Regions from separate parts of the Paraburkholderia sp. OAS925 genome, predicted to be linked through region 2. Evidence: riboswitches for the same ligand, from Rfam matches in the RefSeq annotation. Region 2 holds a riboswitch; each other region holds the start of a gene.
The links. Region 2 has a riboswitch for cobalamin ahead of cobG (precorrin-3B synthase). Riboswitches for the same ligand answer to the same signal wherever they lie in the genome.
Positions count from the first base shown of each region.

Region 1: it holds a riboswitch for cobalamin, as region 2 does, so the genes downstream of both, ABIE53_RS06040 (TonB-dependent receptor domain-containing protein) here and cobG (precorrin-3B synthase) in region 2, are expected to answer to the same signal.
Region 3: it holds a riboswitch for cobalamin, as region 2 does, so the genes downstream of both, cobA (uroporphyrinogen-III C-methyltransferase) here and cobG (precorrin-3B synthase) in region 2, are expected to answer to the same signal.

Region 1 is NZ_JBEUNO010000001.1:1,385,186-1,394,702, forward strand. It holds gene ABIE53_RS06005 (LysR family transcriptional regulator) at 1-231, shown strand, start outside; gene lgt (prolipoprotein diacylglyceryl transferase) at 341-1,240, shown strand; gene ABIE53_RS06015 (SIMPL domain-containing protein) at 1,351-2,082, opposite strand; gene ABIE53_RS06020 (EVE domain-containing protein) at 2,259-2,717, opposite strand; RNA gene ssrS (6S RNA) at 2,803-2,984, opposite strand; gene ABIE53_RS06030 (cell division protein ZapA) at 3,156-3,470, opposite strand; gene ABIE53_RS06035 (hypothetical protein) at 3,467-3,823, opposite strand; cobalamin riboswitch at 4,042-4,380, shown strand; gene ABIE53_RS06040 (TonB-dependent receptor domain-containing protein) at 4,470-6,356, shown strand; gene ABIE53_RS06045 (FecCD family ABC transporter permease) at 6,384-7,454, shown strand; gene ABIE53_RS06050 (ABC transporter ATP-binding protein) at 7,451-8,305, shown strand; partial or broken gene cobT (nicotinate-nucleotide--dimethylbenzimidazole phosphoribosyltransferase) at 8,339-9,428, shown strand; gene ABIE53_RS06060 (adenosylcobinamide-GDP ribazoletransferase) at 9,476-9,517, shown strand, end outside.
Region 2 is NZ_JBEUNO010000002.1:2,251,186-2,260,702, reverse strand. It holds gene ABIE53_RS28890 (MDR family MFS transporter) at 1-537, shown strand, start outside; gene cobM (precorrin-4 C(11)-methyltransferase) at 606-1,331, opposite strand; gene ABIE53_RS28880 (cobalt-precorrin-6A reductase) at 1,360-2,082, opposite strand; gene ABIE53_RS28875 (cobalt-precorrin-5B (C(1))-methyltransferase) at 2,079-3,167, opposite strand; partial or broken gene cbiE (precorrin-6y C5,15-methyltransferase (decarboxylating) subunit CbiE) at 3,208-4,425, opposite strand; cobalamin riboswitch at 4,510-4,700, shown strand; gene cobG (precorrin-3B synthase) at 4,784-6,295, shown strand; gene ABIE53_RS28860 (precorrin-8X methylmutase) at 6,288-6,914, shown strand; gene ABIE53_RS28855 (precorrin-2 C(20)-methyltransferase) at 6,911-7,654, shown strand; gene cobJ (precorrin-3B C(17)-methyltransferase) at 7,651-9,360, shown strand; gene ABIE53_RS28845 (AAA family ATPase) at 9,392-9,517, opposite strand, start outside.
Region 3 is NZ_JBEUNO010000002.1:2,535,735-2,545,251, reverse strand. It holds gene ABIE53_RS30105 (cobyrinic acid a,c-diamide synthase CobB) at 1-679, opposite strand, end outside; gene cobO (cob(I)yrinic acid a,c-diamide adenosyltransferase) at 682-1,284, opposite strand; gene ABIE53_RS30095 (cobalamin biosynthesis protein) at 1,281-1,712, opposite strand; gene cobA (uroporphyrinogen-III C-methyltransferase) at 1,709-2,431, opposite strand; cobalamin riboswitch at 2,636-2,879, opposite strand; cobalamin riboswitch at 2,949-3,229, shown strand; gene cobW (cobalamin biosynthesis protein CobW) at 3,397-4,506, shown strand; gene cobN (cobaltochelatase subunit CobN) at 4,521-8,324, shown strand; gene ABIE53_RS30075 (magnesium chelatase ATPase subunit I) at 8,321-9,421, shown strand.

The sequences.
Region 1 (9,517 bases), on a different contig from region 2:
ATCGTGAGCCTCGTGTCGGCCGGCATGGGTGTCGCACTGGTGCCGCAATCGCTGCGTAACCTGCGCCGCACCGGCGTCGTGTACCGGCCGTTGCGCGAGTCCGTGCCCGCCATCGAGACAGGCCTCGTCTGGCGCAGCGCCGAGGTGAGTCCGGTGCTCGCGGGCTTTATCGACATCGCGCGGGCGCATGCCGCCGCTGCTGACACGCAGCCGGCCACGTCACGCATCTAGCGCCACGGCGGCGAACGCATTGCGCGCAAAGCCGTCCAATGCGGGCGGCGTGAGCCGTCCGTCATCCCTACCAACCCGCTTCTGAACCCGAACTGCCCATAACAACACGATGCTCATTCACCCGAACTTCGACCCCGTCGCCATTCACCTGGGGCCGCTCGCCGTGCGCTGGTATGGACTGATGTACCTCGTCGCGTTCATCGCGGCGATCGTCGTCGGCCGGCTGCGGCTGCGCTTGCCGTACGTCGCCGCGCAAGGCTGGACGCCGAAAGACATCGACGACATGCTGTTTTACGGCGTGCTCGGCACGATTCTCGGCGGCCGGCTCGGCTACGTGCTGTTCTACAAGGCGAGCTTTTACCTCGCGCATCCGCTCGACATCTTCAAGGTGTGGGAAGGCGGCATGTCGTTTCACGGCGGCTTTCTCGGCGTGACGTTCGCGATGGTGCTGTTCGCGTATCAGCGCAAACGCTCGTGGCTGCAGGTCACCGACTTCGTCGCGCCGATGGTGCCGACCGGGCTCGCCGCGGGGCGGCTCGGCAACTTCATCAACGGCGAGTTGTGGGGGCGCGTGACCGACCCGTCCGCGCCGTGGGCGATGCTCTTTCCCGGCGCCGCGCCCGACGACGCCGCGTGGCTCGCCGCGCATCCGCAACTCGCCGCGCAATGGCATCTGAACGAAGTGTTCGCGCAATATCACATGCTGCCGCGTCATCCGTCGGAGCTGTACGAGATCGCGCTCGAAGGCATCGCGCTGTTCTTCGTCATGTTCTTCTTCTCGCGCAAGCCGAAGCCGATGGGCGCGATTTCCGCCGTGTTCCTGATCGGCTATGGCCTCGCGCGCTTCACGGTGGAATTCGCACGCGAGCCCGACGACTTCCTCGGTCTTCTCGCGATGGGTCTCTCGATGGGCCAATGGCTTTCGCTGCCGATGATTCTCGCGGGCATCGCGATGCTGGTATGGTCGTATCGGCGCGGCCGCAGCGAAGCGGCTCACGCGTTGCCGTAACGCGCGGCGCGCGTTTTTTTCGGCGCGCGATGGACAGCAAAACGCCACGGGATGCAATGCATGCCCGTGGCGTTTTTGTTTGGCCGAATATCCAGCGAAGTGCCAGCGTATTACTTCATCTGCACCGAGCCTGACACATTCACCGTCACCGTCGACGTGCCGCCTTCTATCGGCACCGGCGCAGCCATTTTCGCGTCCGCGCCCATCGCGCGCGCGCTCATCATCATGACCGGCCGCGGCATCGAGCCGTTGTGCCCGACGTTGACCTCGCGGATCGAATAGCCGCTGTAGCCGAACGCCTGCGCGGACGATGCCGCCTGCTCGCGGAACGACTTGATCGCCTCGCCGGTGAGCTTCTGTTCGGCCACGCGCTGCGCCGCGGGCGACAGCGAGAACTGCACGTTGCCGACCTGCATGATGGAAGCCATTTGCCCCGCGAGCTTCGACGCCGCGGTGAAGTCGTGCGACTCGAGCACGATCTCCGTGCGGCCGCGCCATGCGGAGATGCGCCCGTCACGATCGGTCGACGGATAAATCGAGAACGAACCGGTGCGCGCGGTCACGCCGCTCACACCCTTTGCTTTTTGCAACGCGGAATCGGCACGCTGATTCAGCGTTGACGTGAGCGCCGACGGATCGCTCGCTTCCTGCTCGTAAAAGAGCGTGATGTCGACCACGTCTTGCGGTACGTCCGCGCTCGCTTGTGCATTCAGCGACAGCACGCCGGCCGGTTGATAGGGCACGACGCTCTGCGCGCGCGCAACGGCGGGCGTGAGCGCGAGTGCAGCGGGCGCCGCGCAGACCAGCGCGAAAGCGAGTGCACGTGCGGTGTGTTTCGTCATTATTGGACTCCATGCTTGAACAGGGTTGCGCGCGACGAGGCGAGCGCGACGCAACGGCACGACGCTTGCCGAAGCCGTTTGCGAGTCCGTTAGGCGCTCGTAACCTGAGCTTGGTTCCCTAATTTAACTTTGCTTCAACGTTGCTGCAGCGTTGCGGCAACGTGGGCCGCGCGACGTCAAACGAGCCGCGTCGTGATGAAGCGCCACTCCGCTTCGGTCACTGGCGTGATCGACAGACGGTTGCCTCTCGCGAGCACGCGCATGTCCTTCAGTTCTTCATGCTCGCGCAAGGCCGCGAGCGGAATCAACGGAATCTTCTTCTTGAACACGACGTCGACGAGCAGCCAGCGCGGCGTTTCCTGCGACGACTTCGGGTCGTAATACGGGCTCTTGCTATCGAACTGCGTGGGGTCCGGATAGGCCGTGGACGCAACTTCAGCAAGCCCCGCGATGCCCGGCTCGGGGCAGCTCGAGTGATAGAACAGCACGCCGTCGCCGATCTGCATGCCATCGCGCATGAAGTTGCGAGCCTGATAGTTGCGCACGCCCGTCCACGGCAGCGTGCGGTGCGCGGCGTTGGCGAGATGGTCGATGCTTGCTTCGTCCGGTTCGGACTTCATTAGCCAGTAGCGCATGAATCGAATTGAACGTTAGGGGTTTGAAGAAGCACGGCGCCCAAACAAAAACGGCACCGGACGCAAGTCCGATGCCGTTCCAAATAAGGTCCCCGCCTTAGCCGCTAGGCCGGCATCCTGAACCGGGGGTTCAGAATTGGTCGCAGTTAGCAGCACTTCGGGTACATCAGACAGAGTGACGCGCACGCCCGTGCTACAAATTTCCGCAACCGTGCACATGGCATTGGTTCAAGGAATATATGACCTTGGCGAACCAGGCAGGGAAGCTAAACCGATGAAGCAAAACCGATGACACTGAAACGATTGACTCAAACGTTGGGGACCTGTTCGCCTCGCGCAGTTCGTGCATGCTTCACGAACCTTGCCTGCTTACTTTCCGTTTGAATCCGCAGCCGGTATCAGCACCGGCCGCACTGCTCTCAACATGCTACTTGCAACTTACTGCACGCTGTACTGCTCGATGACAGTACCCAGTTGCTCGTTCATTTGATGCATTGTACGCCGGATTTCTTCAGCGGGAAATGCTTCTCCGTGACGCACGCTTGTTTGCAGCTTAAGCAGTTCGGATGCCAGCGACAGCGCAGCCATGACTGCAATGCGATCCGTGCCGCGCACGTTGCTGTTATTGCGGATCTTCGACATTTCGGCGTCGACTCGCGCGACTGCTTCAAGCAGCGCGCCTTCCGTTTCCGGCGAGCAGGCGAGGCGATAGGGCACGCCGAGAATCGATACTTCGATCTGCTTGGTCGTCATGCATTTTCTCCGTGGCGAGTGGCGTCGCTCTCTGTTTCGACCTCGTGCGGAGCGGGCTCGAGCAGATCGAGCTGGTTGTCCGGCTCGTTGTGCGCACGCGCACGCGGCAATTTTTCGAGGATCGCGTTCAGACGCACCTGCGCGTCGTCGATCTTGGCCGACAGCGCGTCGCGCTCCGCTTGCAGTGCGTCGCGTTCCTCGCGCAGCAGCGCAAGTTCCGTGCGCGTAGCTTCGGCTTCGGCGCGCGACTGCGCGAGTTGCTCTTCGAGCGCGAGGCGCGCTTCATTGTGGCGCTGGCTGATCGCGATCAGCTTGCCGATATTCTGTGAAAGTGTTTCGAGTTCGGTGAGCATGTGCTGCGTCCTCTAAAGACATCGCATTTTAGCGCGGAATGTCGCACGTTCCGACATTTGTCTCGTTTCGAGACGTAACAACCCCGCTTTTTGCAGCCTTTTTTCGACTGAAGAAGAGAAACTACGCGCGTGCCGGAGATCGCGTCGGACAATAGCTCGACCCTGTCCGAATGAATCGCTCTCGCGGCCCGCGTTCTTGACTGACTCAGAGGGCGCTCATACACTGGCCGCACTCTGGTGCCCGCGCGCATTTCATTGTGCGCGCAGTTAAACGGGAAGCAGGCCGCGCCGTTCTACCCGAACGCGCCAACCTGCGCTGCCCCCGCAACGGTAAGCGACCGCATTTCGCGTGCATTGCAGTTCGTCGCATTCGCTGCAGTTCATCGCAGTTCAGTGCTGCGGTACGAATCGTATTTCGAACAGCAGTTCGCGCTTTTGCAGTTCGATCCCCATCGCGTGTTCCGGTTCAACTCGCGAGTGTGCCACTGCGCGTCACGCGTGGGAAGGCGGGATCGAAAGTCGTTAGCCCGGATACCGGCCAGAGGGAGGGGCGCGCGGCGCGAATTGTCAAAAGCGCACGCGCCTCGTTACGCGACGGCCTGCGGGGAAGCGGGCCGCGCACGCCATCCACGGGAAATCTCACTTCATGCTGTCCCCCATCGCCCGCGCGGTGCTGCTCGCTTTTGCCGGGCTGCCCCATCTCGCGCATGCGCAGGCCGCCGCGCCTGCAAACGCCGACGCTTCGTCCACCGCTTCGTCCACTGCATCGTCCACTGTTTTATCGCCCGTCGTGGTGACCGCCGAGCGCGGACCGCAAGCGCTTGCCGATACGATCCCGCAGACGTCGCTATTCGATCAGCAGGACCTGGCCGACACCACCGCAACGGATCTGCCCGGCCTGCTGCAACTCGCGCCCGGCGCGCAAATCTCGCGTACAGGCGGGCCCGGTTCGACGGCGAGCCTTTATTTGCGCGGCGCGTCGTCGACGCAATCGCTGATTCTCATCGACGGCGTGCGCGTCGATTCCGTGAGTCTCGGCACCGCGCAAATCGCGCAGATTCCGCTCGATCAGATCGATCACGTCGAGGTCGTGAACGGCAACGTGTCCGCGTTATACGGCTCGGGCGCGATCGGCGGCGTGGTACAGGTGTTCACGAAAGACGGCGGCGCGCATCCGCCGCGTTTCAATTTCTCTGTGGGCTACGGCAGCTATCACACGCAGACGCAGCAGGTGGGCGCGAACGGCGCATTGGATAAAGACGGCCGCACGACCTTCAGCATTTCGCTCGCGCGCTCGAAAGACGACGGCTTTTCAGCGCTGAATCCAAGCGAGGCGCCCAACGCGAATCCGAACGCGAACGGCTATCTGAACGAGAGCATTTCGGCGTCGCTGCGCCACAAGTTCAACGACCAATGGGACGCGGGCGTCCGCTATCTGCAGTCGAACGGCAACAACAGCTACGACAACGCGTACGGCGCGCCGACCGATCTGAACAACCTCTACACGAAAGTGCGGCAGGTGTCCGCGTTCGCCAACGGCAAGCTGACCGACTGGTGGACCACGCACTTCATCGTGTCCGAAGGCGACGACCGCAGCGTATCGAAGACCAACGGCCTCTACAACGGACGCTTCGATACCGACAACCGGCAATACACGTGGCAGAACGATTTCGCGCTGGCCGCGCAGCAAAAACTGCGCGTGGGCTACGAGCATCTCGATCAGAGCCTCGACTCCGATACGTTCGCCGCGCCCACGCGGCATGTCGATTCCGTCTTCGCGGGCTACACGGCGCGCTTCGGACGCAACCAAATCCAGGCCAACGTGCGGCGCGACCAGTACTCCGATTTCGGCGGAGCGAACAGTTACTATCTCGGCTATGGGTTCGACATCACGCCGCATTGGAAGCTGAGCGCAAGCTATTCGGATTCGTTTCGCGCGCCGAGCTTCGACGATCTGTACTATCCGCTAAGCGGCAATCCGTCGATTCAGCCCGAGCGCAGCCATTCGCTCGAAGCGGCGCTGCAGTACGCGTCGAATGCGTTGGGCGTGATGCGTTTGAGTGCTTTCCAGACGCGTTATTCGAATCTGATCGACTATCAGCAGGTCACGCCGGGCATCTATCTGGCGGAGAACGTGGGGCATGCAAAAGTGCAGGGGCTCGAGGGATCGTGGAGCGGACATGTGGGCAAGACCGATGTGCGCGCATCGGTCACGCTGCAAAATCCCGTCGATCTCGACAACGACGTGGACCTCGTGCGGCGCGCGCGGCGCTTCGCGTCCTTGACGGTGAACCGCAGCATCGCGGGGTGGCGCGTGGGCGGCGAGTGGATCGTGAGCGGCCCGCGCGAGGACAGCAGCGGCAAGCTCGGCGGCTACGGCATCGTGAATCTGTCCGCGCGCTACAACATCACGAAAGCCTGGTACGTGGCCGCGCAAATCCAGAATCTGTTGAACAAGGACTATGAAACGGCCTACTCGTATAACTCGCCGGGGCGCGGTGCGTATGTCACGCTCGGCTGGCAGCAGCAGTGATGCGCGCGCCATGTTGAGAGCGCGCCGATGAGCCGTCATCCAGGTTCCCTGCCCGCCGCATTGCACGCGATGACCGCGAAGCGCGCCGCCGCGATCTGGCTCGTGCTCGCGCTCGCCGCGCTGGTCGTGCTGATGGCGTCGCTCGCGTTGGGCAGCGTCTCGCTCGCGCCCGCGCGCTTGATCGAGGCGCTGTCGCCGCTGCATGCGTCGGCGTCCGCGTCCGGCTCTGCCAGCGCCTCCGACGATCTCGCCGGCGAAATCGTGCGCACGCTGCGCTTGCCGCGCGCATTGGCCGGTTTCGCGTGCGGCGCATTGCTCGCAATGGCCGGTGCGCTCTTGCAAGTGCTGTTGCGCAATCCGCTCGCGGAGCCCTACGTGTTGGGCGTATCGGGCGGGGCCGCGAGCTTCGCGCTGATCGCGATGATCGCCGGCAGCGCGTGGTGGCTCGTCGATGCGTCCGCGTTCGCAGGCGCATTCGTGTCGATTCTGCTCGTGCTCGGTCTCGCGCGCCGCGAGTTGTGGCGCGGCGAGCCGCAGGACACGTCGCCGCGTTTGCTGTTGACCGGCGCGGTCATCGCGGCGGGTTGGGGCGCGTTGATCACGTTGCTGCTGAACCTCGCGCCCGACAATCGTCTGCGCGGCATGCTGTTCTGGCTCACCGGCGACCTCAACGGCAATGCGATGCCGTGGACGGCGCTTGCGGCGCTCGTGGTCGTTGTAGTTGTCATCGTGCCGGTTGCGCCGCGTCTGAACGTGCTTTTGCGAGGCGACGCCGTCGCAGAAGCGCTCGGCGTGGCGGTGATGCCGCTGCGCTTGCGCGTCTATCTCGCGGCCTCGCTCGCGGCGGCCGCAGCGGTGACGACGGCGGGCACCATCGGCTTCGTCGGGCTCGTCGTGCCGCATGTGCTGCGGCTCGCGTTCGGCAACGACCAGCGCATGCTGCTGCCCGCCGCGGCGCTCGGCGGCGGCGTCGCGGTGATGGGCGCGGACCTGATCGCACGCCTCGTGATCGCGCCGGCGCAATTGCCGGTCGGCGTGATTACGTCGATCATCGGCGTGCCGGTGTTTCTGTGGATGCTGCTGCGCGCCCGCCGATGATGCACGCCTCCCATCACACCTCCAACCAGGCTCAGCCCGCGCTCAGCGCGCAACGCGTGACGTTGCGTGCGGGCGCACGCACCTTGCTCGACGCCTTCACGCATACGTTCTATCCCGGCGAGATCTGGTGCGTGGCTGGACCGAACGGCGCGGGCAAGACGACGCTTCTATCGACGTTAGCCGGCTTGAAGCAACCGTCGGCGGGACAGGTCGAACTCGACGGCGTGCCGCTTGCGCACTGGCAGGGTCAACAGCTTGCGCAACGTCGCGCGTTGATGCCGCAAAGCGCGCCCGACGCTTTCAGCGCAAGCGTGCTCGACATCGTCATGCTCAACCGCTTTCCGCATCTGACCGGCTGGGGCTGGGAGCGCGAGGCCGATCGCGAGGCGGCGCACGCCGCGCTCGATGTGCTCGGCCTCACCGAATTCGCCGCGCGCGACGTGCTGTCGCTCTCAGGCGGCGAACGTCAGCGTGTCTCGCTCGCCGGGGTGCTGTGCCAGCAAGCGCCGCTGTTGCTGCTCGATGAACCGCTGTCGCATCTGGACTTGCATCATCAGATAGAGTGCCTGGAAGCGCTAAGCGAATGGACACGCGAGCCGGGACGCACGGTTCTGTTTTCCTGTCACGACCTGAATCTCGCGCGCCGGTTTGCGACGCACGCGCTGCTTCTGGACGGCGCGGGCGCTGCCTATGCGGGTCCCGCCCACGATGTACTGACGCCCGCGTTGACGAGCCGCGTATTCGGCTATCCGCTGATACTGATCCGCGATGGCGAGCACGAAGCACTGATTCCCGCGCCGCGTTCACGTCATGAATCGTCTTCGGTTCATGACACATCGGCAAGCCGGTAGCCAGACCACAACATCATCTATCTTCACGAACTCATGACTTCCACGCCAGGCTTGTCCGCATTGTCCGAAGTTGAACCGCTCGATGAGACGTTGCGCGCCGAGCTTCAGCACATCATCGATACGAAGACGAAGCCGCCCGGCAGTCTCGGCCAGCTTGAAACGCTCGCGCGTCAGATGGGTTTGATCCAGCGCAGCACGCGTCCCAACGTACAGCGACCCGCGTTGATCGTCTTCGCCGGCGATCATGGCATTGCCGCCGAAGGCGTCAGCCCTTATCCGCAAGCGGTGACCGCGCAGATGGTCGCGAATTTTCTCGCGGGCGGCGCGGCGGTCAATGCGTTGAGCCGCGTGGCCGCCGTCGAACTCGAAGTCGTGAACGCCGGCATTGCAACACCGCTGCAGCACACAGACGGCCTCATCGACATTCCGATTGCAGCGGGCACGCGCAACTTCGCGCACGAACCGGCGATGACGCGTGACCAGGCGCTCGCCGCAATGCAGGCCGGCGCCGCGCGCGTGCGGCATCACGCGGCGCTCGGCAGCAATGTGATCGGCTTTGGCGAAATGGGCATTGCGAACACGTCGGCGGCGGCGTGTCTGATGAGCCGTTTGTGCGGCGTGCCGATCGACGAGTGCGTGGGCCGCGGCACCGGTCTCGACGACGCGGGGCTCGCGAAAAAGCGCAACGTGCTGGCCGCGGCGCTCGCGCATCACGGTGCCTCGCATGATCCGCACGATCGGCACAATCGGCACAATCCGCTCGATGTGCTCGCCACCTTCGGCGGCTTCGAAATCGCGATGATGGCGGGCGCCTATCTGGCGGCAGCGCAGGCGCGCATGACGATTCTGGTCGACGGCTTCATTGCGAGTTCGGCGCTGCTGGTTGCAAACGCCATTGCGCCGAACGTGCGCGAGTACTGCGTGTTCGCCCATGCGTCGAACGAAGCGGGGCACCGGCGTATGCTCGATCATTTCGGCGCCACGCCCTTGCTCGCGCTCGACATGCGGCTGCGGCGAAGGCACGGGTGCCGCGCTCGCCGTGCCGCTGCTGCGCGCGGCCTGCGCGTTCATCAACGAGATGGCGAGCTTCGAATCGGCCGGCGTCGCGAATCGCGAAGCCTGAGCGATCCTCGGCATGCTTTTCAAACCCATGCACGCGACGACGCACCCATGAACCCGCTGGCGGAATTGCGCTACTTCTTCACCGCGCTC
Region 2 (9,517 bases):
TTTCACCGCATCGGCCTGCGGCGCATGCTGATCGCCGGCAGTGCGTTCATTCCGGTCGGCGCGGTGCTGCTGCTGTTTCTCGCGCCGGGCGGCTCGCCGCTCGTCGCCGCGTTCGGCTCGCTCATCATGGGCTTCGGCATGGGCACGTCGAGCGTCAGTTGCCTCATCCTGATCCAGGAAATCGTCAAGATGGAGGAGCGCGGCAGCGCCACGGCGTCGAACCTGTTCTCGCGTAATCTCGGCAGCACGCTCGGCGCGACGCTGTTCGGCGCGGTGCTCAACTTCGGGCTGAGTCATTCGGGAGGCAGCGCCGCCGTCAGGTCCGATCAACTGAAAAGCCTGCTGCAAAATCAGGCGGCGAATTTCGGCGGCGGCGACGCGATCCGCATGGTGCTGCATCAATCGCTGCACCTCACGTTCATGTCGATCTTCGCGATTGCGATTTTTGTGGTCGTGCTGCTGACGCTGGTGCCGGCGATCCACATCGGCGCGGAGAAAAAGATGCCGCTGGAGGCGCTGGCGCCGCTGAAAGATTGAAGCTTTGCGATGCGAGCTGCGCGACGGCAAGCCAACGCCGCCGCTTCGCGCCGCCCATGCGCAACGCGTCAGCCCTTCGCGTACAGCGTCGAATCAGCAAACCCTTCCGCCGCCAGCACGTCGCCGACCAGAATCAACGCGGTGCGCTCGATCTGCGTCGACTGCACCTTGCCGAGAATATCGTCGAGCGTGCCGGTGATCTTCTCTTCGTCCGGCCAGCTCGCGCGATAGATCACCGCGATCGGACACGCGCCGCCGTAATGCGGCCGCAATTCGTCGACGATACGCGCAAGGTGCCGCACGCCCAGGTGAATCGCCATCGTCGCACGATGCCGCGCGAGATCGGCAAGTTGCTCGCCTTCGGGCATCGCGGTTTTCGTCGCGTAGCGCGTGAGAATGAGCGTCTGCGAAACGCCGGGCAACGTCAGCTCGCAACCGAGCGCGGCCGCGCTGGCAGCGGTCGCCGTCACGCCCGGCACGATCTCGTAGGGAATCGCGAGTTCGCGCAGTCTGCGAATCTGTTCGCCGATCGCGCCATACAACGACGGATCGCCCGAATGCACGCGCGCCACGTCCTGGCCTTTATCGTGTGCGCGTTTCAGCAAGGCCACGATCTGATCGAGATCGAGCTCGGCGGTGTTGACGACCTCGACCGCCGAATGTCCTTCCAGCACCGCAGCCGGCACCAGCGAACCCGCATACAGAATCACCGGACAACGACGCACGAGGCGCTGCCCTTTCACCGTGATTAGTTCGGGGTCCCCAGGACCCGCGCCGATAAAAAACACCGTCATTCAAAGCTCCATGATTGATGCAGACCATTCAGTGCGACCGAGGCAGCGCTTCGAGCAAACTGGCGGCGCTGTCAAACTCGCGATCCACCGCGGGCAATGACGGCCGGCGCAGCATCACAACCGGCAAGCGGCGCTCGCGTGCGACTTCGAGCTTCGCCTCGGTCGCGCTGCCGCCGCTATTCTTGCTGACGAGCACGTCGAAGCGTTGCAGCGCGAACAGCGCGCGTTCGCCTTCCAGCGTGAACGGTCCGCGCGCTGCGAGTACGCGGGCGCGTGCGGTATCGGCGTGCGAGTCCAGACAGCGCACGAACCAGAACTGATGCGCGGGAATCTCGTCGAGATGCGCGAGCGGTTCGCGTCCAAGCGTGAAGAGCGGCCGCGCGAATGGCGCCAGCGCCGCCGTGAGTTCGTCCCAGTCAGCGACCATGCGCCAGTCGTCGCCGGCTTGCGGCTGCCAGGCGGGCCGGCGCAGCGCCCAGCACGGCACGCGCGCGGACCTGGCCGCCTGCGCCGCGTTCGAGCTAATTTGCGCCGCGTACGGATGCGTCGCGTCGATCACGAGGCCGATCGCTTCCTGTTCGATATAGCGCTGCATCCCTTCACTGCCGCCGAAGCCGCCCACGCGCACTGCGCAGCACAGATCGTCGGGCACCTTGCCGAGTCCGGCAAGACTGTAGACGTCGTGCGCAGCAAGCTGCCGCGCGATGCGCAACGCGTCGCCGGTGCCGCCGAGCAGCAGAACCCGCGTCATCGCGCCGCTCCGATCAGATTGCCCTGGCGGTCGATCGCGAATGTCTCGACGCTCACCTGCGGCGGCACGATCTCGCGCGCCACGCGAAGCGCATGTTCGCAGACGATGTCGGCGAGCGGCACCTGTTGCGCATGCGCGAGCGCGACGGCCTGCTGACTCGTGTTGGCCGCGCGAATCGCGGCCTGCAACGCGTCGTTCGCGCCGTGTTCGGCGGCCCATGCGGCGAGCCGTTCGAGGTCGATGCTCGAGTTGCGGCTATGCAGATCGAGGTGGCCCGCCGCGAGCTTGCTCAGCTTGCCGAAGCCGCCGCAAATGCTCAGCCGCTCGACCGGCGCGCGCTTCATATGCTTGAGCACCGCGCCGACGAAATCGCCCATTTCGATCAACGCGATGTCGGGCAAGCCGTAATGCGCGCGCATCGCGTCTTCGCTCGCGTTGCCGGTGCAGGCGGCGACATGCGTATAGCCGTTCGCGCGCGCGACGTCGATGCCTTGATGAATCGACGCGATATACGCCGAGCACGAGAACGGGCGCACGATGCCGGTCGTGCCCAGAATCGACAGCCCGCCGAGAATGCCGAGCCGCGGGTTCATCGTCTTGAGCGCGAGCGCTTCGCCGCCCTCGACGCCGATCGTCACTTCGAAGCCGCCGCGATAGCCGTGCTCGGCGGCGAGTTCGGCGAGGTGCGCGGTCATCATCTGACGCGGCACGGGGTTGATCGCGGGCTCGCCGACCGCGAGCGTCAGTCCGGCGCGCGTGACGGTGCCCACGCCCGGTCCGGCGCGAAACACCACGCCCGCTTCCGCGACGAGGCGCACGCGCGCGAACACCACGGCGCCGTGCGTGACGTCGGGATCGTCGCCGGCGTCCTTGATCGTGCCGGCCTCGGCGCCGTCGTCGGTCAGGCGGCAGAACACGAGCGGCATCGGCACATGCTGGCCCTTCGGCAACACGATTTCGGCGATGTCGCTGACCACGCCCGCGAGCAGCAGACGCGCCGCCGCCAGCGACGTCGCGGTGGCGCAACTGCCTGTCGTGTAGCCGCTGCGCAGCGGCGCGGGTTGTTCGGCGGTCTCGTCGCGCATCGCGGTCAGGCGGAGCGTTCGGGCTCTGTGGGCGACTTGCAGCGCGCTCGGCGCTTGAAGACTTCACCACATCGAGCAAGGTGATCGGCAGCGCCTGCCGCCACGTATCGAATCCGCCGAGCGGTTGTGCATCGGCAAGCGCAATGCGCGTCAGCGTGCCGCCATGCTGTTCGCGCCATGCGGCAAGCGCCGCCTCGCCTTGCAACGTCACGGCGTTGGCGACCAGCCGGCCGCCGTCGCGCAGACTCGCCCAGCACGCGTCGAGTACACCCGGCACCGTCACGCCGCCGCCGATGAACACCGCATCCGGCGTCGGCAGCCCGTCGAGTGCTTCAGGCGCGCGGCCCGCGACGAGTTGCAGACCCGGCACGCCCAACGCGTCGCGATTGTGTTCGATAAAGCGCTGCCGCTCCGCGTGCGCTTCAATGGCAATCGCGCGGCAAGCCGGATGCGCGCGCATCCATTCGATGCCGATCGAGCCGCTGCCCGCGCCCACGTCCCACAGCAATTCGCCGGGCGTCGGGGCGAGGCGCGCGAGCGTGATCGCGCGCACATCGCGTTTGGTCAACTGGCCATCGTGGCGAAACGCGTCATCGGGCAAGCCGCAAGTGAGCGGCAGACGCGGCGCGCCATCCGTCGCGCGGCATTCGAGCGCGATCAGGTTCAGCGCGGCAACGTCGCGCGCGGACCACTGATCCGCGCGGCCGTCGATGCGCCGCTCCGCGTCGCCGCCGAGATGTTCGAGCACGGTCATGCGCGTCGCGCCGAAGCCGCGCGCGTTCAGCAGCGCGGCGAGCGCCGCGGGCGTGCCGCCGTCCGCGCTCAGCACGAACACGCGCGCGCCGTCACGCAGATGCGCATTCAGCGTCGGCAGCGGCCGGCCGACCAGCGACACGACGGCCGCATCCTGCAACGGCCAGCCAAGCCGGGCGGCGGCCAGCGATAACGACGAAGGTGCGGGCAGCACGCGCAACTCGTCGGCCGGCAACTGCCTGGCCAGCGTCGCGCCGACGCCGAACAGCATCGGATCGCCGCTCGCCAGCACGCAGACGGAGCGGCCGCGCTCGGCGAGCAACGGCGCGAGATCGAACGGACGCGGCCACGCGGCGCGGCGCGCGGCGAGCCGCGCCGGCAGCATCGACAGATGACGCTCGCCGCCGTAAATCGCCGACGCCTCCAGCAACGCACGCCGCGCGGGCCGTCCCAAACCGGCGAAGCCGTCGTCGCCGATGCCCACTACCGTCAGCCACGCCGGCATGCATCCTTCCTCATGATGTCTCTCAAAACAATGCGCTGCGCCACGCCGGTCAAAGCGTCCAGCCTCGTTGTGCTATCCGAAAAAAGGCATAATACAGCCGCCGGTGCCCTTCGGGGCCTAAGAGGGAACACAGCGGGGAAACCATCGCCGCTGCGGCTGCCCCCGCAACTGTATGCAGCGAGTCCGCCTGCGCTAAGCGCCACTGGTTCGACCGGGAAGGCCGCGGCGGACGACGACCTGCGAGCCAGGAGACCTGCCGGCGAGACTGTTCGTGCCAGCCAACATCGGGCGGGGTGTACCGATGCCGCAGCCAAGCCGCTTTATCGCTTGCTCGGGCCGTCGCGCGACGCTAACCGCGGTGTCCGTCTTGAATCGAGCTTCTCCCTCCTCCACTGTATTGCCTGACGCGGCTTTCGCGCTGCGGCCCTCGGCGTGTCCGGGGCTCCTGCGGATCGTCGCCGCGCGCGACGGCGGCATCTGCCGGATCAAGCTGCCGGGCGGCGAACTGAGCGCGGCTCAGGCCCACGCAATCGCGGATGCGAGCACGCGGCACGCGGCGGGCGTGATCGAGTTGACGAACCGCGCGAATCTGCAACTGCGCGGCGTTCGTGGCGGCGAGGAAGCGGCGTTGATTGCGGCGTTGGTCGATGCGGGGCTTGGGCCTTTGGCGGAGGCTTCTACTTCTTCTGAAGAAAAAGCCGACACCAGGTCTTCCGCCGCCCTCACCGCTTCAGCCGCCGACGACATCCGCAACGTGATGATCAGCCCTGCCGCAGGGCGCGACCCCTCCGCGCTTTTCGACACAAGGCCGCTTTGCACGACTTTGCTCGCGCTCTTGCAAAGCGACGCGCGTTTTGCGGCGCTGTCGCCGAAATTCGCACTGCTCGTCGACGGCGGCGAGCGTCTTGCGCGGCTCGATCATCCGCATGACGTGTGGCTCGCGGCATCGCAGGATGGTTCCGGCGAGATCCGCTTCGTGTTCGGCCTCGCCGGTTGTCCACCGGTTGCTGCGACGAATTCGGCGACGATTGATGCAGGCGCACTCGCCGCCGTGCTGCCGTCGCAAGTTCCGGCGCTGGTGCGGGCGCTGCTGCATACGTTTCTCGATCTCGCCGCCGACTCCGACACGACCCGCATGCGTCAGCTGCTCGCCGAACATTCCGCCGACGCAATCCTGCGACACGCGCAAACCTACGTCGATTTCCCGTTGGCACGCGACGCAGCGCTCGCCGAGTGGCAGCGCAGCACGCCCGCCGATGCCACGCTGCGCGTCGGCGCTCACGCGCAGCGTATCGCGGGAACGTGGCACGTCGGCGGTCAACCGCTGCTCGGCCGCATCGACGCAACCGCGCTGCATGGCCTCGCTTCGCTGGCGCGGCAACACGCGAACGGCGCGCTACGCATCACGCCGTGGCAAAGCGTTCTACTGCCCGACATCGCCACACATGCCGTGCCCGCCGTGCTTGCCGCGCTAAAAACGCTGGGCTTTGCATGCGATCGCAACGACCCCGCTTCACGCCTCATCGCGTGCGCCGGTTCCACCGGCTGTGCAAAAAGTCTCGCGGATACCAAAGCCGACGCGCTCGCGCTCGCGAAGCGCCTGCCCGCGGGCGTCGACGTACACCTGAGCGGCTGCCCGCGCTCCTGCGCCGCCGCGCATTGCGCGCCGTTCACGCTGCTTGCCGCGGCGCCCGGCCTCTACGATCTTTACCGGCGCGACGCACAGCCGGGTTTCGGCGAATGCGTCGCGCGCCGACTGACGATCGCACAAGCCGCCGACACCCTCGCGCAACTCGCCCAAGCCGGACAGACGCACGCCCAGGGCGCACGACCAGAATGCCCGACTCAAATGAGTGATACCGATGCTTGATTACATTCGCGACGGTCAGGAGATCTATCGCCAATCCTTCGCAACGATCCGCGCCGAAGCCGATCTGTCGCGCATCCCCGCCGACCTCGAAAAGCTCGCGGTGCGCGTGATCCACGCGTGCGGGATGGTCGACGTGATCGGCGATCTCGCGTTCTCGCCGAATGCCGGCACGGAGGGGCGTCTCGCGCTCGCGCAAGGTGCGCCGATTCTCTGCGACGCCGGCATGGTCGCGCAAGGCATCACGCGCGCGCGCCTGCCCGCGAACAACGACGTGATCTGCACGCTCACGCACGAAGCGGTGCCGGACCTCGCGCGCGAACTCGGCAACACGCGCTCGGCCGCCGCGCTCGAATTGTGGCGTCCGCGTCTTGCGGGCAGCGTCGTCGTGATCGGCAATGCGCCGACCGCGCTGTTTCATCTGCTCGACATGCTCGATGCCGGCGCGCCGAAACCCGCGCTGATTCTCGGCTTTCCGGTCGGCTTCGTCGGCGCGGCGGAATCGAAAGCCATGCTCGCGGGCGACAGCCGCGGCGTGCCGTATGTCGTCGTGCATGGCCGCCGCGGCGGCAGCGCGATGGCCGCCGCCGCGGTCAACGCGCTGGCGACGGAGGTCGAATGACCGCCGCGCCGCAACGTGCAGGGCGTCTCTTCGGACTCGGCGTGGGTCCGGGCGATCCCGAACTCATCACGCTCAAAGCACTGCGTCTCCTGAAGGCCGCGCCGGTGGTCGCGTACTTCGTCGCGAAGGGCAAGAAGGGCAACGCGTTCAGCATCATCGAGGCGCATTTGCACGACGCGCAGCAGCATCTGCCGCTCGTCTATCCGGTGACAACGGAGGCGCTCGAGCCGCCGCTTTCGTACGAAGCGATCATCGCGGATTTCTACGACACGGCCGCGCAGATCGTCGGCGGACATCTGGACGCGGGGCGCGACGTCGCGGTGATCTGCGAAGGCGATCCGTTTTTCTACGGCTCGTATATGTATCTGCACGACCGGCTCGCCGCGCGCTACGAGAGCGAGGTCGTGCCGGGCGTGTGCTCGATGCTCGGCGGCGCGGCCGTGCTCGGGGCGCCGCTCGTCTATCGCAACCAGAGCCTGTCGGTGCTGTCGGGCGTGCTGCCCGAAGACGAACTGCGCCGCCGTCTCGCCGATGCCGACGCCGCCGTTGTGATGAAACTCGGCCGCAACTTCGACAAGGTGCGGCGCGTGCTCGGCGATCTCGGCCTCGCGCATCGCGCGCTGTACGTCGAGCGCGCGACGATGGGCAATCAGCGCATCGTGCCGCTCGCCGAAGTCGATCCGATGGCGTCGCCGTATTTCTCGCTGCTCGTCGTGCCGGGGGAAAAATGGCAAGGATGATGCCGCCCGCCATCGTGATTCTGGGCGTGGGCGCGTTGGACACGGCGCGGCGCATTCAGGCGCTCACGGCCGGTTCGCAGGTGCATGCGCTGCAAGGACGCGTGCAGGCCGACGTCGCTTATAGCGAACTCGGCGCGCATCTGCGCGAGCTGTACGCGCGCGGCACGCCGATCATCGCGCTGTGCGCGGCCGGCATCGTGATTCGCTGCGTCGCGCCGCTCTTGTCGAACAAGGGCGCGGAGCCGCCGGTGCTGGCCGTCGCCGAAGACGGCAGCGCGGTCGTGCCGCTGCTCGGCGGCCTTGCCGGCGTCAACGTGATGGCGCGCGACATCGCGGCCGCGCTCGGTGTGTCGCCCGCCATCACGACGAGCGGAGAACTGAGGTTCGGCACCTGCGTGCTGAATCCGCCCGAAGGCTACGCGCTCGCCGATCCAGGCCAGGGCAAGCGCTTCGTGTCGGATCTGCTGGCGGGCGAAAGCACGCGCGTCGAAGGCGACGCGCCGTGGCTCGACGACGCGCAACTGCCGCGCTCCGCATCCGCGCGGCTCGCGATTCGCGTGACGCCGCACGCGTGGAATGGGCGCGAGGATGAGCTTGTGATTCATCCACGCAGCGTGGTGGCGGCGGTGGCGTTGGGAGAAGCGTCGGAGATTGTCGCTCGCGTGCGCGCTTCGCTTCAGGCGCACGGCCTCGCTCCGCTTTCGCTCGCGGCGCTGGTGGCGTCGTCGGAAGATATGGCGCACGCGGCGTTGGCCGAAGCCGCCGCAAGCCTGAACGTGCCGCTGCGTTTTGTCGAACCTCGTTCCGCAGACGACCGCTCATCGGCGAGCCTGCCACACAAGCTCTTAAACGCCGCATTGCGCATCCCTTACGAAACGCTCAACGACGACCACGCCCAAGGCGTCGCGCTCGCCCTATCGCCTTTGGCCATCGATCCCCACACGATAGGCCGTGCGCGCGGCCGCCTAACGGTGATCGGCCTCGGCCCCGGCAGCGCCGATCTCATGGTGCCCGCCGCCCGGGACGCGCTCGACGAAGCCACCGACATCCTCGGCTACGAGACCTACGTGAAAATGGCCGGCCCGCTGCGCGCCGACCAGCGTGTGCACGCGACCGACAACCGCGAGGAAATGCAGCGCGCGCGCCATGCATTCGAACTCGCGAGCGAGGGACGCTCGGTGGTGATGGTGTCGTCCGGCGACCCCGGCGTGTTCGCGATGGCCGCGGCCGTGCTCGAAGCGCTCGACGCGTCGGACAACAACGCGTGGGCCGCCGTCGAACTCAGCATCGTGCCGGGCGTATCGGCGGCGCTCGCCACCGCCGCGCAAGCGGGTGCGCCGCTCGGCCATGACTTCTGCATGCTGTCGCTGTCGGACAATCTGAAGCCGTGGAGCATCATCGAAAACCGCTTGCGGCATGCAGCGCAAGCGGACCTCGTGATGGCGTTCTACAACCCGATTTCGCGCGCCCGTCCGTGGCAACTCGACAAGGCGCTCGACATCGTGCGTGAATACCGCGCGGCCGATACGCCGGTCGTGCTCGGACGCGACATCGGCAGACCGGGCGGCACGCTGCGCACGGTCACGCTGGCCGAACTGCATTCCGCCGATGTCGACATGCGCACGATGGTGATCGTCGGCTCGTCAACGACGCGCCGCTTTAGCAAAGGCGCGCAATGGGTCTATACGCCGCGCTGGTATCAATGAGCGCGGCCTGTAGAGCGTGTAGGAGCAAAAGTCACGCCGCCGCCTTGATATCGTCGATCGCGCGCTGCCTCACGCCCAGGTCGTCCCACAACTCGGGGTGACAGGTGAACACGAGTATCTGATGCCGCGACGCCGCGTCGATCAACGCCCGCTTGAT
Region 3 (9,517 bases), 280 kb from region 2:
GCGGCGTGGGCGCGCCGAATTCGACGGCGGGCGGCAGGTCGGCTAACGCCGTATCGGCGAGCGCATCGGCGGCGCGTTCGAGGCGCGCGTCGAGGTCGTCGATTTCGGCCGCTTGATGCAAGCCGAGGTGACGGTCGGGCAATTCGATTTCATCGCTTGCTGCGAGGTGGCCGCACCAGCGCAGCGTCGGTGGCAACGCTTCTTGCAGCATCTGCGCGTGACGCGCCGAGCCGACGCGGTTAGCGAGCACGCCATGAAACGGCACGTGCGGCCTGAAATTCGCGAGCCCGAACGCGACCGCGCCGAAGGTCTGCGCCATCGCCTTCGCAGAAATGACGGCGAGCACGGGCACCCCGAAAGCGCTCGCGAGATCGGCGCTGCTCGGTGTGCCGTCGAACAGACCCATCACGCCTTCGATCAGGATCAGATCGGCTTCGGCCGCCGCCTCGGCAAGCAGATTGCGGCACGCGTCCTGACCGACCATCCACAGATCGAGCGACAACACCGGCGCGCCGCTCGCGTGCGCCAGAATCATCGGATCGAGAAAGTCGGGCCCGGTCTTGAAGACACGCACGCGCCGCCCGAGCCGCCGATGGTAGCGCGCAAGACCCGCGGTGATCGTGGTCTTGCCCTGGCCCGACGCGGGCGCGCTGATGAAGAGCGCGGGGCAGGCGGGCACGTTCAGAACTCCACGCCGCGCTGCGCTTTCACGCCTTGCTCGCGATACGGATGCTTGACGATGCGCATTTCGGTGACGAGGTCGGCGGCTTCGATCAGCGCCTCGGGCGCATGACGGCCCGTCACGACCACATGAAGCATCTCTGGACGCGCGGCGATCACGGACAGCACTTCGTCGAGCGGCAGGTACTCGTACTTGAGCACGGTGTTCAGCTCGTCGAGGATCACCATCTGATAGTCGCCGCTTTCGATCATCCGGCGCGCTTCGTCCCAGCCCTTGCGCGCGGTCGCGATGTCGGCGTCGCGGTTCTGCGTGTTCCAGGTGTAGCCGTCGCCCATCGTGACGAAATCGCAGTTGGCGATGGCGCCGAGAAAGTCGCGCTCCGACGTATGCAGCGCGCCCTTGATGAACTGCACGACGCCAAGACGCATGCCGTGGCCGAGCACGCGCACGGCCATGCCGAACGCAGCGGTCGTCTTGCCTTTGCCGGTGCCGGTGTTGACGATCAGCAGACCCTTTTCGACGGTCGCGTTGGCCTGCTTCTTTTCGTGGCCTTCGCGCCGGCGTTCGGTCATGCGTTGATGCGATTCGGGATCGGTCTTCATGGAAGGTCCTGGTCAGTGAAGGTGGCGCTGCGCGGCAGCGCGTGTTCGGTCGATGCAATCGCCACGGTGACGTCCGCGTGGACGGTTTTGCGAGCGACGAGATAGGGCGTTTGAGCAGCAGCGTGGATCGACGCGCCAAGCAACGCACAAGGTTCGCAGACGCCGTCGACGCCGAGATGCTCGCGCGCGGCCGCCGAGGGCTCGGCGACATGCAGCGCGGCGATCTGCGCACGAGTGAAGAATTGCAGCGGCAACCCGTGGCGCGCGCAGAACGCGAGCAAGCCGGGTTCTTGCGCTTTTGTCTCGATCGAGGCGACGGCCGCGATGTCTTCGAACGCATGCGAGCCGAGCGCTGCGCGCACAGCGTTTTCGATTTCTTCCGCCGACGTCTGCAAGCGGCAACCGATGCCCACGCTAAGCGTTTTCATCGGACATCCTTCGCCAGCGACGCCACGCCGCCGATCACCACGATTGCGGGCGAGCCGAGTCCCGCGCGCGCGACGGCATCGGCGAAATCACCGAGTGTCGCGAGCGCATGCCGCTGCTCGGGGCGCGTTGCGGATTCGATCGCGGCACACGGAGTCTGTGCCGACATGCCCGCTGCCAGCAACGCGCCGACGATGTCGTTTAGCCGCCGCATGCCCATATAGATGACGAGCGTCATGCGCGTGGCGGCGAGCGCGGCCCAATCCGGCTCGCTCGTGCCCGCGCCGTGGCCGGTCACGAACACGACGCCTTGCGCATGATCGCGGTGCGTGACCGGAATGCCGATGGCCGCCGGCGCCGCAATGCCGGCCGTGATGCCGCTGACGATTTCGACATCGACGCCCGCGGCATGCAGTGCCTGTTGCTCTTCGCCGCCTCTGCCGAACACGAAGGGATCGCCGCCTTTGAGTCGCGCGACGCTGCGCCCTTCGTTCAGATGCGCGAGCATTTGTTCGACGATGCCGTGTTGCGGCGTCGACGGATGACCGCCGCGCTTGCCGACATACACGATGCACGCATCGGCGCGCGCAAATTGCAGCACGTCGGGGTTCACCAGATCGTCGACGAGTATCACGTCGGCTTGCGCGAGCGCGCGGGTTGCCTTCAGCGTCATCAGTTCGACGTCGCCGGGGCCTGCGCCGATCAGCCATGCGCGTTTCATCGCGGCATGCGCCGCGTCGGCGCACATGCAATCGCGCAGCGTCGACATACACGCAATGTGATGGAGATTGAAGTCATTCGAAACTGTGCATTCGCGCACGACAGCAAACGCGGATTGCAGACCGCTTCCCTAAGTCGTGCTTGAGCGCCTTCACATCCGTCCCTCGCGGATTCCGGCGGCCGGCGGCGTGACGTTGAGAACGCACGGCCGCCTCCGCGTCTGGCCGGTATCCGGGCTGGCGGCCTCACGCGCTTTGCCTTCCCGCCCACATTCATTCGAATGTGCTGGACAGTGGCACTGAAAACGCATGTGCGGCGCAAAAAATAATCGCGCCGCCGGTCGCTTACCGTTGCGGGGACAGCACAGGTTGAGCGCAAGCGCGCTGCCTGTTTCCCGTTTAACTGCACACGCGAGCGCATGTGCGGGCACCAGACGCGCGCATACGATAGCACACGGCAAGCCCGTCCGATAAGCGCGCCGGGCTTGCGTTTTCTTGACGGCGCAAGGCGCGCGGCCTACACTCGCACGCACTTCTGGTGCTCGTGTGCGCGCTCGTGCGCATGCAGTTAAACGGGAAACAGGGCGCCCGCCTCGCATGGATCGGGTCAACCTGTGCTGCCCCCGCAACGGTAAGCGAAAAGCGACGTCATGGCGGTTTGCATGGCGCCGCGGAGCCGGCTTCGATGTCCACGCGCAAGGCCGCGTCGGCATATCACCACTGGGCGAGAAATCACTCGTCCGGGAAGGGGAAGCGGCGCTTTCGCCAGCCCGGATACCGGCCGGAACACGAAGGGCGAACGCCGCGGGGAAGCGGCGCTGCGCTCATGACCTCATACCCGTATTCTGCGTTTCCCTGGTGTAGCGGCAAGGCCGTCGTGCGTTCCCGCGTTTTGCGATGCGACGTCATGCGCGAAAGCGTGTGATTCGGCCGGCCAGCAGATGCAACTCTCACGGATGGACTCACCATGCAAGTTCAGATGCGCAAGATTCCCGTCACCATCGTCACGGGCTTTCTCGGCAGCGGCAAGACCACGTTGCTGCGGCACATTCTTCGGAATGCGGGCGGCAAGCGCATTGCGGTGATCGTCAACGAGTTCGGCGAGCTCGGCATAGACGGCGAAATCCTCAAAGGTTGCGGCATTGGTTGCGATGAAAACGGCGTCGAGACCGAAGGCCAATTGTATGAACTGGCGAACGGTTGCCTGTGCTGCACGGTCCAGGAAGAGTTCTTTCCGGTGATGGAAAAGCTCGTCGAGCGCCGCGAGCAGATCGACCATGTGCTGATCGAAACGTCGGGGCTCGCGTTGCCGAAGCCGCTCGTGCAGGCGTTCAACTGGCCGCAGATCAAGAACAGTTTCACGGTGGATGCGGTGATTACCCTCGTCGATGGACCCGCTGCGGCAAGCGGCCAATTCGCCGAAAACCCGCTTGCCGTCGACGCGCAACGCAAGGCCGATCCGAATCTCGACCATGAGTCGCCGCTGCACGAATTGTTCGAGGATCAGTTGTCGGCTGCGGATCTGGTGATTCTGAACAAGACCGATCTGCTCGACGAAGCAGGCCAGAACGCGGTCGAAGCCGTGATTCGCGCCGAAATTCCGCCGCAGGTGAAGATCGTGCGCGCGCATAAAGGCGAGCTCGATCTGCATGCGTTGTTCGGGCTTGAAGCGGCGTCGGAGGAAACGATTCACTTGCGCCACGATCACCACGGTTCGGCCGACGACGCCAATCATCATCACGATGAGTTCGATTCGGTGGTCGTGAATGCAAAGGCACAGTCGCGTGAAGCGGTGATCGCCGCGCTGCAAGGACTCGTGGAAAACAACACGATTTATCGCGTGAAGGGTTTCGCGGCGTTGCCGGGCGCGCCGATGCGGCTCGTCGTTCAAGGCGTGGGCCGGCGCTTCGATAGTTATTTCGATCGACGCTGGCAGCAAGGTGAACTGGAAGAACTAGGCGAAGGCGCCGAAAGCCGCTTCGTGCTGATCGGTGAAGACCTCGACCAGGCTGCGCTGCAACGCGCGTTCGACGCCGCGCTCGGCGTCGCAGCCGCTGTCGCCGCGCAACAGACGTAAGCAGGTATAGACACATGCATCTGCTGCGCACCACGCCGGGCGGTTTCGTCGACGATACGCAAGGCGTGATCCGCATTGATCAGCGGCCCGCGGACATCGTCATTCTGAGTTCCGCGGATACGACGCTGTCGTTGCTCGCGAGCGTGTTTCCCCGTCTCGGCGACGGCTTTCCGAGCGTGCGCCTCGCGAATGTCACGTATCTGCGGCAGCCTGCCTCCGTGGACTTTTACGTCGAAGACGTGTTGCAACATGCGCGCGTCGTCGTGGTCGATCATCTTGGCGGCGAGGCGTACTGGCCATACGGCATCGAGCAGGTGGTCGCGCTTGCGGAGCGCAAACAGCAGACGCTCGCGATGTTTTCCGGCGATCTCCAGGAAGATCCGAACCTGCTCGCACGTAGTACCGCCGATGCGGATCTATGCCATCAACTGTGGCGCTATCTGCGCGAAGGCGGGCCGCAAAACGCCGAGGCGTTCCTGCGCTGCATCGCGCATCGCGCTTTAGGATGGGGACGCGAACCGGCGCCGCCGCGCGCGTTGCCTGCCGCGTCGCTCTACCATCCCGCATGCGATACGCCGACTATCGCCGACTGGCAGGCGCGCTGGCGGCATGCCGCGCCCGTTGCCGCGATTCTGTTCTACAAGGCGCATCTTCAGGCGGCCAATACCGCGGTGTTCGATGCGCTGATCGACGCGCTCGAATCAGAAGGCATGAACCCGCTGCCGATCGCGATCACGTCGCTAAAAGATGCGATGAGCCGCGAAGTCGTGCAGTCGTTGTGCGCGCAACATGACGCCGCACTCGTGCTCAACACCACTGCGTTCGCCGCGTCTGCGATCGACGATCCAGAGCCGCTCGCGCTCGCAGGCGATGCGCCGGTGCTGCAAGTGATCCTGAGCGGCGGCAATCGCGACGACTGGGTGAAGGACAACCAGGGTCTCAATTCGCGCGACATCGCGATGCATATCGCGCTGCCGGAAGTGGACGGCCGCATCATCACGCGCGCGATCAGTTTCAAGGGACTCGCCTATCGTTGTCCGCATACGGAAGTCGACGTGGTCCGCTATCAGCCGGATCTCGAGCGCGTGCGTTTTCTCGCTGAACTGAGCCGCCGCTGGTGCCGGCTGCGTTCGCTCGACAACGCCGAGAAGAAGCTCGCGCTGATTCTCGCGAACTATCCGATGAGCGAGGGACGCATCGGCAATGGCGTCGGGCTCGACACGCCGGCGTCGGTGGTCGGCATTCTGTCGATGCTGCGCGACGAAGGTTATCGCGTGGCCGACGTGCCAGAAAACGGCGACGCGCTGCTGAAGAAGCTGACCGAAGGCGTGACGAACGATCCCGTCGTGCGCGATCTGCGGCCCGCTTTGCAAAGCTTTGCGCTTGGCGACTACCTCGCGCATTTCAATGCGCTGCCTGCTCAGACGCGCGATGCGCTGAACGCGCGTTGGGGCTCGCCGGACCAGGACCCGACCGTGCGGCGCGGCCGTTTCATGATTTCGGGCTGGCGCTGCGGTCATGTGTTCGTCGGCATTCAGCCGTCGCGTTCACGTGACCAGGGCGATTACGCGAGCTATCACGACGCCGAGCTGGTGCCGCCGCATGCGTACCTGGCGTTCTATTTCTGGCTGCGTCATCAGTTCGGCATCGACGCAATCGTGCATGTCGGCAAGCATGGCAACCTGGAATGGCTGCCGGGCAAGAGCGTCGCATTGAGCGATACCTGTTGGCCCGATCTGATTCTCGGGCCGATGCCGCATCTGTATCCGTTCATCGTCAACGATCCAGGCGAGGGCAGCCAGGCGAAACGCCGTGCGCAGGCGGTGATCGTCGATCACCTGATGCCGCCGCTCACGCGCGCGGAAAGCTATGGGCCGCTGCAGGATCTCGAGCGCCAGGTCGATGAATACTATGAAGCATTGATGGTCGATCCGCGCCGCTCGAAGCTGTTGCGGCGCACGATTCTCGCGACCATCGTAGAACATAGGCTGCATGAAGAGCTGAGCCTGTCGGAGCCGAACGGCGAGGACGATGAAGATGTGCTGTTGACGCGCGTCGATGCGTGGCTCTGCGAATTGAAAGAGGCGCAGATTCGCGACGGGTTGCACACGTTCGGTCAATCGCCGCACGGCGTGCAACGGCGCGATACGTTGCTCGCGCTGGGGCGCTTTCCCGTCGGCGATGGGCAAGGCGGCAACGCAGGTTTGATCGATGCGTTGGCGCGCGATCTGAACATCGATCGGTTCTTCGATCCGTTGTCCGTCGATTGGTCCGCCGCATGGACGGGTCCGCGCCCCGATGTTCTGCAACGCGTGAGCGACGCGCCGTGGCGGCATTGCGGCGATACGCGCGAGCGTCTGGAACTGCTCGCAGCCGACATGCTTCGAGCAATGTGCGAGGAGCAAGGCGACGCTTCAAACTCGTTTGCCGAAGTCAGCCTGCCGCAAGCATCACGCGTACTCGAACGTTTGCGCGACGACGTGCTGCCGCGGCTCGACGCATGCGGCCCCCAGGAGATGCTGCATCTGAAGCGCGGTCTCGAAGGGCGTTTCGTGCCGCCGGGGCCGAGCGGTTCGCCATCGCGTGGGCGGCCCGATGTGCTTCCCACAGGGCGCAACTTTTATTCGGTCGACACGCGCGCGGTTCCCACGCAAGCCGCCTGGTCGCTCGGGCTCAAGTCGGCTCAGCAATTGATCGAGCGGCATCTGCAGGAACACGGCGATTATCCGCGCGCGATCGGTCTTTCCGTATGGGGCACCGCGACCATGCGTACCGGCGGCGACGACGTCGCGCAGGCGCTTGCGCTGCTCGGCGTGCGGCCGAAGTGGGCGCCGGGCAGCCATCGCGTGACCGACTTCGAGATCATGCCGATCGAAGCGTTCGACCGTCCGCGTATCGACGTCACGTTGCGCGTATCCGGGTTTTTCCGCGACGCTTTCGCCAACGTGATGCACCTGTTCGATGCGGCGGTGCAGGCCGTCGCCGAACTCGACGAACCCGCGGAGCTCAATCCGATTCGCGCGCGTGTTCTGCGTGAACGCGATGCGTTGATCGCGCGCGGCATGGACGCCGCCGAAGCGCGCAAGCGCGCCGGCTGGCGCGTGTTCAGCGCGCGGCCCGGCGCGTATGGTGCGGGCTTGCAGGACATGATCGACTCGCAGCAATGGCAGACCGACGCGGACCTCGCGAACGCGTATCAGGCGTGGGGCGGTTATGCGTACACGCAGAAAAGTGCGGGCGAAGAGGCGCGTCAGGCGTTCGGCGCACGCCTCGCCGCAATGGATGTCGTCTTGCAGAATCAGGACAACCGCGAACACGATCTGCTGGATTCGAACGACTACTATCAGTTTCAGGGCGGCATGGTGGCGGCCGTGCGGCATCTCGCGGGCAATCAGCCGAGTGTCTATCACGCCGATCACAGCAATCTGGCCGCGCCGCGCGTTCGCACGCTTCATGAGGAAATCGCGCGCGTGATCCGCTCGCGCGTGGTCAACCCAAAATGGATCGACGGTGTAAAGCGCCACGGTTATAAGGGCGCTTCCGAAATCGCGGCTACTGTCGATTATCTCTACGGCTATGACGCGACCGCGCGCGTGGTCGCGGATCATCAATATGCGCTCGTCGCCGATGCTTATCTGAACGATCGCGACACGCGCGAGTTCTTGCAACAGCACAATCCGCATGCGCTGCATTCGATTTGCGAGCGTCTGCTCGAAGCGATGCAGCGCGGTTTGTGGCAGACGCCTGGCGACTATCGCGCGCAGGTCGAACAGCATCTGCTCGCGAGCGAACAGCAGATCGAAGGAATGCAATCATGAATGCAGCCACGCACGATGCACGCGACGGCGCGCCGCAGAAAAGGCCCGCGTTTCCGTTTGCCGCGTTGATCGGACAGCCCGCGTTGCAGCAGGCATTGCTGCTCGCGGCGATCGATCCGGGCATCGGCGGCGTGTTGGTCAGCGGGCCGCGCGGCACGGCGAAATCGACGGCCGCGCGTGCGCTCGCCGAGTTGCTGCCGGAAGGGCAACTCGTGAACTTGCCGCTTGGCGCAAGCGAGGATCGTCTGATCGGCACGCTCGATATCGAAACGGTGCTGCGCGACGGCTCCGTGCGCTTCTCGCCTGGGCTGCTCGCGAAGGCGCATCGCGGCGTGCTGTATGTGGACGAAGTGAATCTGCTGCCCGATGCGCTCGTCGATGCGTTGCTCGATGCGGCGGCGAGCGGCGTGAATACCGTCGAACGCGATGGCGTATCGCATAGTCATGAGGCGAGCTTCGTGCTGATCGGCACGATGAATCCTGAAGAGGGCGAATTGCGGCCGCAATTGATCGACCGTTTTGGCCTGATGGTGGAGTTGCAAAACTGTTTCGAGCCGCGCGTGCGTGAGCAGATCGTGAAGGCACGGCTCGCGTTCGATCTGGATGCTGCTGGTTTTCGTGCGGCTTATGCGCAAGAGCAGGCGCAGTACGTCGAGCGGATTCATGCGGCGCGCGAGGCGCTGCCGCAGCTTTCTTTCGACGACGCAGTGCACGCGCACGTCAGTGCGTTGTGTATCGACGCTGCCGTGGATGGCTTGCGCGCCGATCTCGTGATGCTTCGCGCGGCGCGTGCGCTCGCAGCGTTCGAACTCGCGGATGCGGTGACGCCGCAGCATGTGGAGCGGGTCGCGGATGCGGTGCTGATGCATCGGCGGCGTGAGCGGGGAGCGTCGTCTGCGAGTAGTGCGCGGGATAGCGAAATGGAGTCCTCGCGTGATTCGCAGCGGGGCTCGACTGCGCATTCGTCTTCGCCTTCGTCTTCACCTTCGCTAGACGAGGCCGCTGGCGGCGAAGGCGATTGGGGTTATCTGCCACCGCAGCCGGCCGCGACGACGCACGTCAAAGGCGTTATCCCGCTCAACGTAAAAAAACGCTGAGCCATCGGAAGGGCGCCGCCGCTGAGTTGGACAGCGGATTTCGATGGCGGCAAAAGGCAGATGCGGTCTTGCGTTCGCGTGGCGATGCGCGTCTTG